Regions from separate parts of the Nocardia sp. NPDC058176 genome, predicted to be linked through region 1. Evidence: riboswitches for the same ligand, from Rfam matches in the RefSeq annotation. Region 1 holds a riboswitch; the other holds the start of a gene.

Region 1 (4,430 bases):
GCGCCTCCACCGAATCCGCCGATCGCATGCCTCAACCCCTACGAAAGTCGATCCCGAATCACCCACCCCGTGTTGGACGTTCGATCACCAGGCAATGGCGCAAATATCGGCCGAGAGGCCATCGCCACCAGTGCCTGGTGATCGTCGGTCCAGTTCGATGTCGTCCGTCAGGAGACGACGGGGAGGTAGACCTGGCTGCCGTGGTCGGCGAATTCGGCGGACTTCTCGGCCATGCCCGCTTCGATGGCGGCCACGTCGGTGAGGCCTTGCTTCTCGGCGTATTCGCGGACGTCGGCGGAGATGCGCATGGAGCAGAACTTGGGGCCGCACATGGAGCAGAAGTGGGCGGTCTTGGCGGGTTCGGCGGGCAGGGTCTCGTCGTGGTATTCGCGGGCGGTGTCGGGGTCCAAGGACAGGGCGAACTGGTCGTGCCAGCGGAATTCGAAACGGGCCTTGGACAATTCGTTGTCACGGTCCTGGGCGCGCGGGTGGCCCTTGGCGAGGTCGGCGGCGTGGGCGGCGATCTTGTAGGTGATCACGCCGACCTTGACGTCATCGCGGTTGGGCAGGCCGAGGTGTTCCTTGGGGGTGACGTAACAGAGCATCGCGGTCCCGGCCTGCGCGATGATCGCGGCGCCGATGGCGGAGGTGATGTGGTCGTAGGCGGGCGCGATATCGGTGGCCAGCGGGCCGAGGGTGTAGAACGGCGCCTCCTCGCACAGTTCCTCCTCGAGCCGCACGTTCTCGACGATCTTGTGCATCGGTACGTGACCCGGGCCCTCGATCATCACCTGCACGCCATAGGATTTCGCGATCTTGGTGAGTTCTCCGAGGGTGCGCAGTTCGGCGAACTGAGCGGCGTCGTTGGCATCGGCGATCGAGCCGGGACGCAGGCCGTCACCGAGGGAGAAAGTGACGTCGTAGCGCGCCAGGATCTCGCACAGTTCTCGGAAGTGCGTGTACAGGAACGATTCCTGGTGATGAGCCAGACACCACGCGGCCATGATGGACCCGCCGCGCGAGACGATGCCGGTGACGCGCTTGGCCGTGAGCGGGATGTAGCGCAGCAGCACGCCGGCGTGCACGGTCATGTAGTCGACGCCCTGTTCGCACTGCTCGATCACGGTGTCGCGGTACATCTCCCAGGTGAGCTTGGTGGGATCGCCGTTCACCTTTTCGAGGGCCTGGTAGATCGGCACGGTGCCGATCGGGACGGGCGAGTTGCGCAGGATCCATTCGCGGGTCTCGTGGATGTTCTTGCCGGTCGACAGGTCCATGATGGTGTCGGCACCCCAGCGCGAGGCCCACACCATTTTCTCGACCTCCTCGGCGATCGAGGACGACACCGCCGAGTTGCCGATGTTGGCGTTGATCTTCACCAGGAACTTCTTGCCGATGATGGTCGGCTCGAGTTCCGGGTGCTTGTGGTTGGCCGGAATCACCGCGCGACCGGCGGCGACCTCTTCGCGCACCAGTTCCGCCGAGACTCCCTCGCGGGTGGCGATGAAGCGCATCTCATCGGTGACGATGCCCTGGCGAGCCCAGTGCAGCTGGGTGCGCGGGCCGTCGAGTTCGGGCTTGGTCCACCCGTCGCGCAGCTTCGGCAGACCGGCTTCGAGATCGATCACCGCGTTGTCATCGGTGTACGGGCCGGAGGTGTCGAAGACGTCGAAATGATCGCCATTGGTGAGATTGATCCGGCGCACGGGTATCCGCAGGCCGTCGACCTCTTCGTAGTGCTTGACGCTGCCCTGGATCGGCCCGGTGGTCACGGTGTCGACCGGCGTACCGGTCCCGTTCGACGACATGGCTGTGCCCATGGTTTCTTCCTCCCTACGCCGGCATTACCCGGTCAGGTTCATACGGTCGACGGCCCTGAACGCCCGAAAATGGGCTAGCCGTCCTCTCAGCCCGCTGGTGCGAGCCCCCGTTGGCGTGTGAAATTGTCCAGCCCGACCCTACCCGCCCGCCCGGACAGCGCCGGGCGGGCGGACGGTTACACCGACGCCTTGTCCAGCCGCGGCGTCTCGGCGGGCGCGGGCACGGGATCATCGGACTCGTGCAGGCCGAACCGGTTGTGCAGCGCGACAAGCGGTTTGGGCGCCCACCAGTTCCAGCGGCCCATCATGCGCATCAGCGCGGGTGCGAGCAGCCCGCGGATCACCGTCGCGTCGCTGATCACCGCCAGCGCGCAGCCGAGACCGAACAGCTTCATCATCGACACACCGGAGGTGGCGACCCCGAGGAACACCACGCTCATCAGCAGCGCGGCGGCGGTGAAGATGCGTCCGGTGCGGGCCACACCCATCGCGACCGCCTCGGTATTGCCCTCGGTGGTCTTGGGCCCGGCCAGCCATTCCTCGCGGATGCGCGAGAGCAGGAACACCTCGTAGTCCATGGAGGCGCCGAAGGCCAGGGCGAACATGAGAATGGGCATGGCGAGGTTGAGCGTGCCGGTGGCGGTGAAGCCGAGCAGGCCCGCCAGGTTGCCCTCCTGGAAGATCCACACCATCGCGCCGAAGGTCGCCGCCAGCGACAACATGTTGAGCGCCAGCGCCTTCACCGGCAGCACCACACTGCCGGTGAACAGGAACAGCAGGATCAGCGTGGCGATCGCGATCAGCGCACCGGCCAGCGGCAGCTTGCCGGTGATCGCGGTGACCGAGTCCTGGTTCAGCGCGGCCGGGCCGGTGACCAGCACATCCGAGGGAGCGGGCACGGCGCGCAGCGCTTCGAGCTGGGCGCGGCCCGCGTCGGAGTACGGATCGAGCCGGGTGCCGACGGAGAGATAGGCACCGGCCTGCGGGTCCGACATCTCGGGAACCCCGGCGGCCACCCGCAACCCACCGCTGTACACGGCCTCGCTGCTGAGTACGGCGGGTACCTCCGGCACCGTGGACAACTCGCGGGCGTAGGCGTCCAATTCGGCTGGTGTGCCGTCGAATTCGGGCAGCACGATGGTCGCGCTCGAGGCCAGGTCGGCGTCGAACTCGGTGCGCAGGATGTCGCCGACCGAGCGGCTGGCCACGTCGGTGGGCAGCGAGCGGTCGTCGGGGTAGCCGAACTGCACGCCGAGGAACGGCGAGCCGAGCAGCAGCAGGAACGCGGTGGTGGCCAGGGCGATCGACATCGGCCGCTTCATCACCGCGGTCACCAGCCGGTACCAGAACGTCTGCTGCGGCTGCTTCTCGAGCCGGGGCGGGCGCCGGAACAGCTTGCGCAGCGGGGCGCGCAGGTCGAGGGCGTTGATCCGGTCGCCGACCAGGATGAGTAGTGCGGGCAGCACGATCACCGCCGCGGCGGTGGCGGCCGCGACCACGGCGATGCCCGCGTAGGCGAAGGATTTGAAGAAGTACTGCGGGAACACCAGCAGCGCCGACAGCGACAGCGCCACCACCAGCGCCGAGTAGACCACCGTGCGGCCCGCGGTCTGGATCGAGCGGATCACCGCCGCGGTCGGGGTGGAACCACCCGCGAGTTCCTCCCGGTACCGGCTGACGATGAACAGGCTGTAGTCGATCGCCAGCGCGAGCCCGAGCGCGGTGGTCATGTTCAGCGCGAAGATCGACACATCGGTCACCGCGGTGAGTACCCGCAGAATGCCCAGCGCCGCCGCGATGGCGAACAGGCCGATCGCCACCGGCAGCGCGGCCGCCACGACGCTGCCGAACACCAGGGCGAGCAGCAGGGCGGTGATCGGGATGGCGATGGCCTCGGCCAGGATCAGATCCTTGCTGATCTGGGTGTTGATGTCGGAGAAGGCGGCGGCGAGACCACCGGCCTCGATCGTGACCGGACCGTCCTCGACCCGCAGTTCCTCGCTCAGCTTGCCCGCCCGGTCCGGCAGCTCGGCGTCATCGCCCTCGATGCTGGCCAGGATCAGCGCCCGCTGCCCGTCCTTGCTGCGCAGCGCCTGCTTCAGGTCCGCACGCGCGGTCCAATACGACTGCACCCCGCTGATCCAGGGATGATCGCTGAGCTCGGCCTCCACGGCCTCGGCGGCGGCGCGCGCGGCGGGGGAGTCGGGGCCGCCCTCGGCGGTGACCGCGAGGACGTAGTTCGGCTCGCTGCCGGGGAAGTGCTCGCTCAGATACAGACTGGCCTGGACCGACTCGAGATCGTCGGTGACGAACCCGCCCGACTTCATGTGCGAATGCACGGTGGCGCCGATCGCCCCGCACAGCACCATCAGCAACAGCGCGACCGCGACCACCAGGCGTGGGCGGCCCACGGCGGCGCGGGCGATTCTCGTCAACATCGTCGCGGACTCTCTCCTCGATGAAACCTCGGAGGTCACCGTAGCCCGTGGGCGAGGTGGGTGGACACCGCCTGTGGGTGGAGGCGGTGACCGGAGAATCTCCGCCTGCCGGTGGATTCGGTCGGCTGACTGTGTGCTGGATCACCATTTCGCGCTGATCCTGCCGGAAATT
Region 2 (4,430 bases), on a different contig from region 1:
GGCTCGGGAGGCTGAGCGCCCCGATTGCGCGGAAGGTGGGTTCCTACTCGGCGCGCTGACAGGGTGCGCCGGGCTCACTCCGGCGCACCCTGGTCGACTCAGCCCTCGGAGACCTCGGTGCGGTCGCCGCTCCACAGGGTGTGGAACTTGCCGTCGGCGTCGATGCGCTCGTAGGTGTGGGCGCCGAAGAAGTCGCGCTGGCCCTGGGTGAGGGCGGCGGGGAGGCGTTCGGCGCGCAGGGCGTCGTAGTAGGACAGGGAGGAGGCGAAGGCGGGGACGGGGATGCCGAGGAGGGTGGCGGTGGAGACCACGCGGCGCCAGCTGTCGATGGCGGTTTCGATGGCTTCGCGGAAGTAGGGGGCCAGGATCAGGCTCGGCAGGGCCGGGTCCTGCTCGTAGGCGTCCTTGATCCGGTTCAGGAAGCGGGCGCGGATGATGCAGCCGCCGCGCCAGATCGTCGCCAGGTCACCGGGGTGCAGGTCCCAGTCGTATTCGGCGCTGCCCGCGGCGATCTGGTCGAAGCCCTGTGCGTAGGCGACGACCTTGGAGGCGTAGAGCGCCTGCCGGATGTCCTCGGTGAACTGCTCGACATCGGTGGGCTTGGCGGCGAGCGTGCCCGAGGCCAGGCCGACCGCGGCCTTGCGCTGGGCGCGCGACCCCGACAGCGCCCGGGCGAAGACGGCCTCGGCGATGCCGGTCACCGGGACGCCGAGATCGAGCGCGGACTTGACCGTCCAGCGGCCGGTGCCCTTCTGCTCGGCGGCGTCGACGATGACGTCGACCAGCGGCTTGCCGGTCTTGGCGTCGATCTGGGCGAGCACCTCGGCGGTGATCTCGACCAGGTAGCTCTCCAGATCGCCGGAGTTCCACTGGGTGAACACCTCCGCGATCTGCCCGGCGTCGAAACCGAGCGCGTCGCGGAACAGGTGGTAGGCCTCGCCGATCAGCTGCATGTCGGCGTATTCGATGCCGTTGTGCACCATCTTGACGAAGTGCCCGGAACCGTCGGGGCCGATGTGGGTGCAGCACGGGACGCCGTCGACCTGGGCCGCGATCGACTCGAGCAGCGGGCCGAGCGACTCGTAGGACTCCTTGGGTCCGCCGGGCATGATGGCCGGGCCGTTGAGCGCGCCTTCCTCACCACCGGAGATCCCGGCACCGACGAAGTTCAGGCCGCGCTCGCTCAGCGCGGCCTCGCGGCGGATGGTGTCGGTGTAGAGGGCGTTGCCGCCGTCGATGATGATGTCGCCCGGCTCCATCGCGGCGGCCAGTTCCTCGATGACGGCGTCGGTCGCGTCGCCCGCCTTGACCATGATCAGCACGCGCCGCGGCTTCTCCAGCGCCGCCACGAATTCCTCGACGGTTTCGGTGCGGACGAAATCGCCGTCACCGCCGTGCTCGGCGAGCAGCGCGTCGGTCTTGGCGACGGAGCGGTTGTGCAGCGCGACAGTGTAGCCGTGCTTGGCGAAGTTGCGGGCGATGTTGCTGCCCATCACGGCCAGGCCGGTGACACCGATCTGCGCACGCGCGGTAGAGGTCGACATTGATCAGCTCTCTTCGTTCGGCGGGTCCGACGGGTGCGGAAGACGGCTTCCTTGCCAGCCAAGTTACTGGGTGCCGTTCCGCGGCCGAACACATACCACCGTGACCGGGGTTGCGCGCGGAACCGGGCGTTGCCCGCATGTCGGCGGTCGCTGCTAGGGTCGGTCGAGTTCTGACACGGGGTGTCTCGCGACCGCGAGGCTGAGAACAGACCCGCCGAACCTGTTCAGGTAATGCTGACGAAGGGATGTCATGGTGTCGCACGCCCACACCACAAACAAGTTCACCGATCACCTCTGGGACCGGACGAAGTCTCTCCGGACCGCGATCGACGACCTGGAATTCCTGCGCCTGCTCGGCGAGGGCACCTTGCCGCTCGAGGTGTTCCGCACCTACATCGAGCAGGATTCGCTGTATCTCACCGGATACTCCAAGGCGCTGGCGATTCTCGCCGCCAAGTCGCCGGACCCGCAGACCGCCGCCTTCTGGGCGACCTCGTCCGCGAACGCCGCCGCTGTCGAATCGGCCATGCACGAGCAGTTGCTCACCGGTGGCGCGCTGCCCCCGCGACAGGGTGAGCCGGAGCTTTCGCAGACCTGCTTGGCCTATGTCTCCTACCTGATCGCCGCGGCCGCGACCGAGTCCTACGCCGTCGCCGCGGCCGCCGCGCTGCCCTGCTTCTGGATCTATGCCGAAGTGGGCCGCGACCTGGCCGAGAGCGCCGCGAAGGTGATCGCCGCCGACCCCGCCCACCCGTATGCCCAGTGGGTCACCACCTACGGCGCCGAGGAGTTCCAGCAGTCCGCCGCCACGGCGCGAGCGCTGGTCGACGTGGCCGCCGAGTCGGCGGGTGACCGGGAGCGGGAGGCGATGGAGCAGGCGTTCGTCCTCGCCACGCGCTACGAGTTGCTGTTCTGGGACACCGCCCTGCACCCGCAGCCCTGGCCCGCCGCATGACCGGGCGTCTGCGCCGCGCGCTCGCGGTCATGGCGACCACCGTCGCGACCCTGTCGCTGCTCACCGCCTGCGGTTCGGGCGGCAGCTCCGATGAGACCATCCGGTTCGCACTGGACTGGACGCCGAACACCAACCACGTCGGGCTCTACGTCGCGTTGCAGCGCGGCTACTTCTCCGACGCGGGTCTGGACGTCCAGGTGCTGCCCTACAACAACACCTCCGTCGACACGGTGGTCGATGCCGGAAACGCCGAATTCGGGATCAGTACGCACAATTCGTCGACGTTCGCGCGCGCGTCGGGTGCGCGGGTGAAGTCGGTGCTCGCGCCGCTGCAGCACTGGGCGACGGGCATCGGGGTGCGCGCCGATCGGGCCGACCTCGCGAGCCCGAAGGACCTCGACGGCAAGACCTACGCCGGGTTCGGCGATCCGGGTGAGCGGGAGGCGCTGCAGCAGGTCATCCGCAATGACGGCGGCACCGGCGATTTCACCTCGGTGGTGCTCGGTTCGTCGGCGTATGAAGCGGTCTACGGCGGCAAGGCGGACTTCACCGTCTCGTACCTGGCCTGGGAGGGCATCGAGGCCGAACACCACGGCACCCCGATGCGGTACTTCCGCTACACCGACTTCGGTTTCCCCGATGCCTACGCCATCGTGATCGATGCCAACGAGGGCTGGCTGGCCGAGAACCCGGACCGCGCCGCGAAATTCGTGCAGGCCCTGCAACGCGGCTACCAGTTCGCCGCGGACGATCCGGACGCGGCGGCCCGGGACCTCCTCGACGCCAATCCGGGCGCGTTCAACGACGAGTCGCTGGTCTTCGAGAGTCAGCGCATGCTGGCCGAGCAGTTCATGAAGGACGCCGACGGCAAGGTGGGCACCCAGACGGTGGAGCAGTGGTCGGCGAATTCCGGCTTCCTGTACCGGGGCGGTCTGCTGACCGGACCCGACGGCAAGCCGCTGACCACCGAACCCGACTGGTCGACGTATTTCACCAATGAGTACCTCGCCAACCCGTGAGCTGTCGGTAGCCGCGTCGCCGCCGGTTTCCTCCGGTGGCGACGGCGGGACCGCGCGCTGGGCGGGGATCCGGTGGGCGGTGCCGTCGGTCGTCACGGTGGCGGTGCTCGTCGTGATCTGGCAGCTCTATGTCACGAGCAGCGGTGTGCGTCCGCAGGTGCTGCCCTCGCCGGTGCGGGTCGTCCAGCAGGGCTGGGCGCATCGGGACGAGATCGGTACGCACGCGGCCGCCACCCTGCAGGTGACGCTGATCGGGTTCGCGGTGTCGCTGAGCCTGGCGTGGGTGCTGGCGGTGATCGTGGACTTCTCGCCGTGGTTGCGTCGGGCGCTGGTACCACTGTTCGTGGCCTCCCAGACCGTGCCGATCGTGGCGATCGCGCCGTTGATGATCATCTGGTTCGGATTCGGTCTGCTGCCGAAGATCCTGGTGGTCGCGCTGGTCACCTTCTTCCCGATGGCCATCGGCCTGATCGAGGGGTTCGCCGCGGCCGACCGGGACGCGGGCGCGTTGCTGCGCAGCATGGGCGCTTCCCGGGTACAGGTGTTCCGGTATGTGCGGCTGCCCTCGGCGGTGCCCCGGTTCTTCACCGCGTTGCGGATCGGGATCACCTACGCGGTCGTGGGCGCGGTGTTCGCCGAGTATGTGGGCGCGAGCGTCGGTCTCGGTATCTACATGAGTCTGCAGAAGAATTCGTTCCGCACCGACCTGGTGTTGGCGGCGGTGCTGGTGACGGCGCTGCTGAGTATCGCGCTGTACCTGTCGACGTTCGCGATCGAACGCCTCGTCGCACCGTGGTCACGCGCGCAGAACAGGAGCCGGCATGACTGAGGCCGGAGGCGACCGGATCGTCGTTGACCAGCTCACCAAGTCGTTCCCGCAGCCCGGACGGAACACCCCGGACCTCGCGGTGC

The links. Region 1 has a riboswitch for thiamine pyrophosphate ahead of thiC (phosphomethylpyrimidine synthase ThiC). Riboswitches for the same ligand answer to the same signal wherever they lie in the genome.
Region 2: another riboswitch for thiamine pyrophosphate. It lies ahead of ACFVVM_RS08425 (TenA family protein); the one in region 1 lies ahead of thiC (phosphomethylpyrimidine synthase ThiC).

What each region holds. Positions count from the first base shown of each region.
Region 1 covers NZ_JBHVVA010000002.1:689,881-694,310, reverse strand. Annotated here, with positions in the region: gene thiC (phosphomethylpyrimidine synthase ThiC) at 168-1,808, opposite strand; TPP riboswitch at 1,814-1,941, opposite strand; gene ACFVVM_RS15735 (MMPL family transporter) at 1,997-4,258, opposite strand.
Region 2 covers NZ_JBHVVA010000001.1:1,782,250-1,786,679, forward strand. Annotated here, with positions in the region: gene gndA (NADP-dependent phosphogluconate dehydrogenase) at 99-1,544, opposite strand; TPP riboswitch at 1,711-1,807, shown strand; gene ACFVVM_RS08425 (TenA family protein) at 1,795-2,499, shown strand; gene ACFVVM_RS08430 (ABC transporter substrate-binding protein) at 2,496-3,518, shown strand; gene ACFVVM_RS08435 (ABC transporter permease) at 3,496-4,347, shown strand; gene ACFVVM_RS08440 (ABC transporter ATP-binding protein) at 4,340-4,430, shown strand, end outside.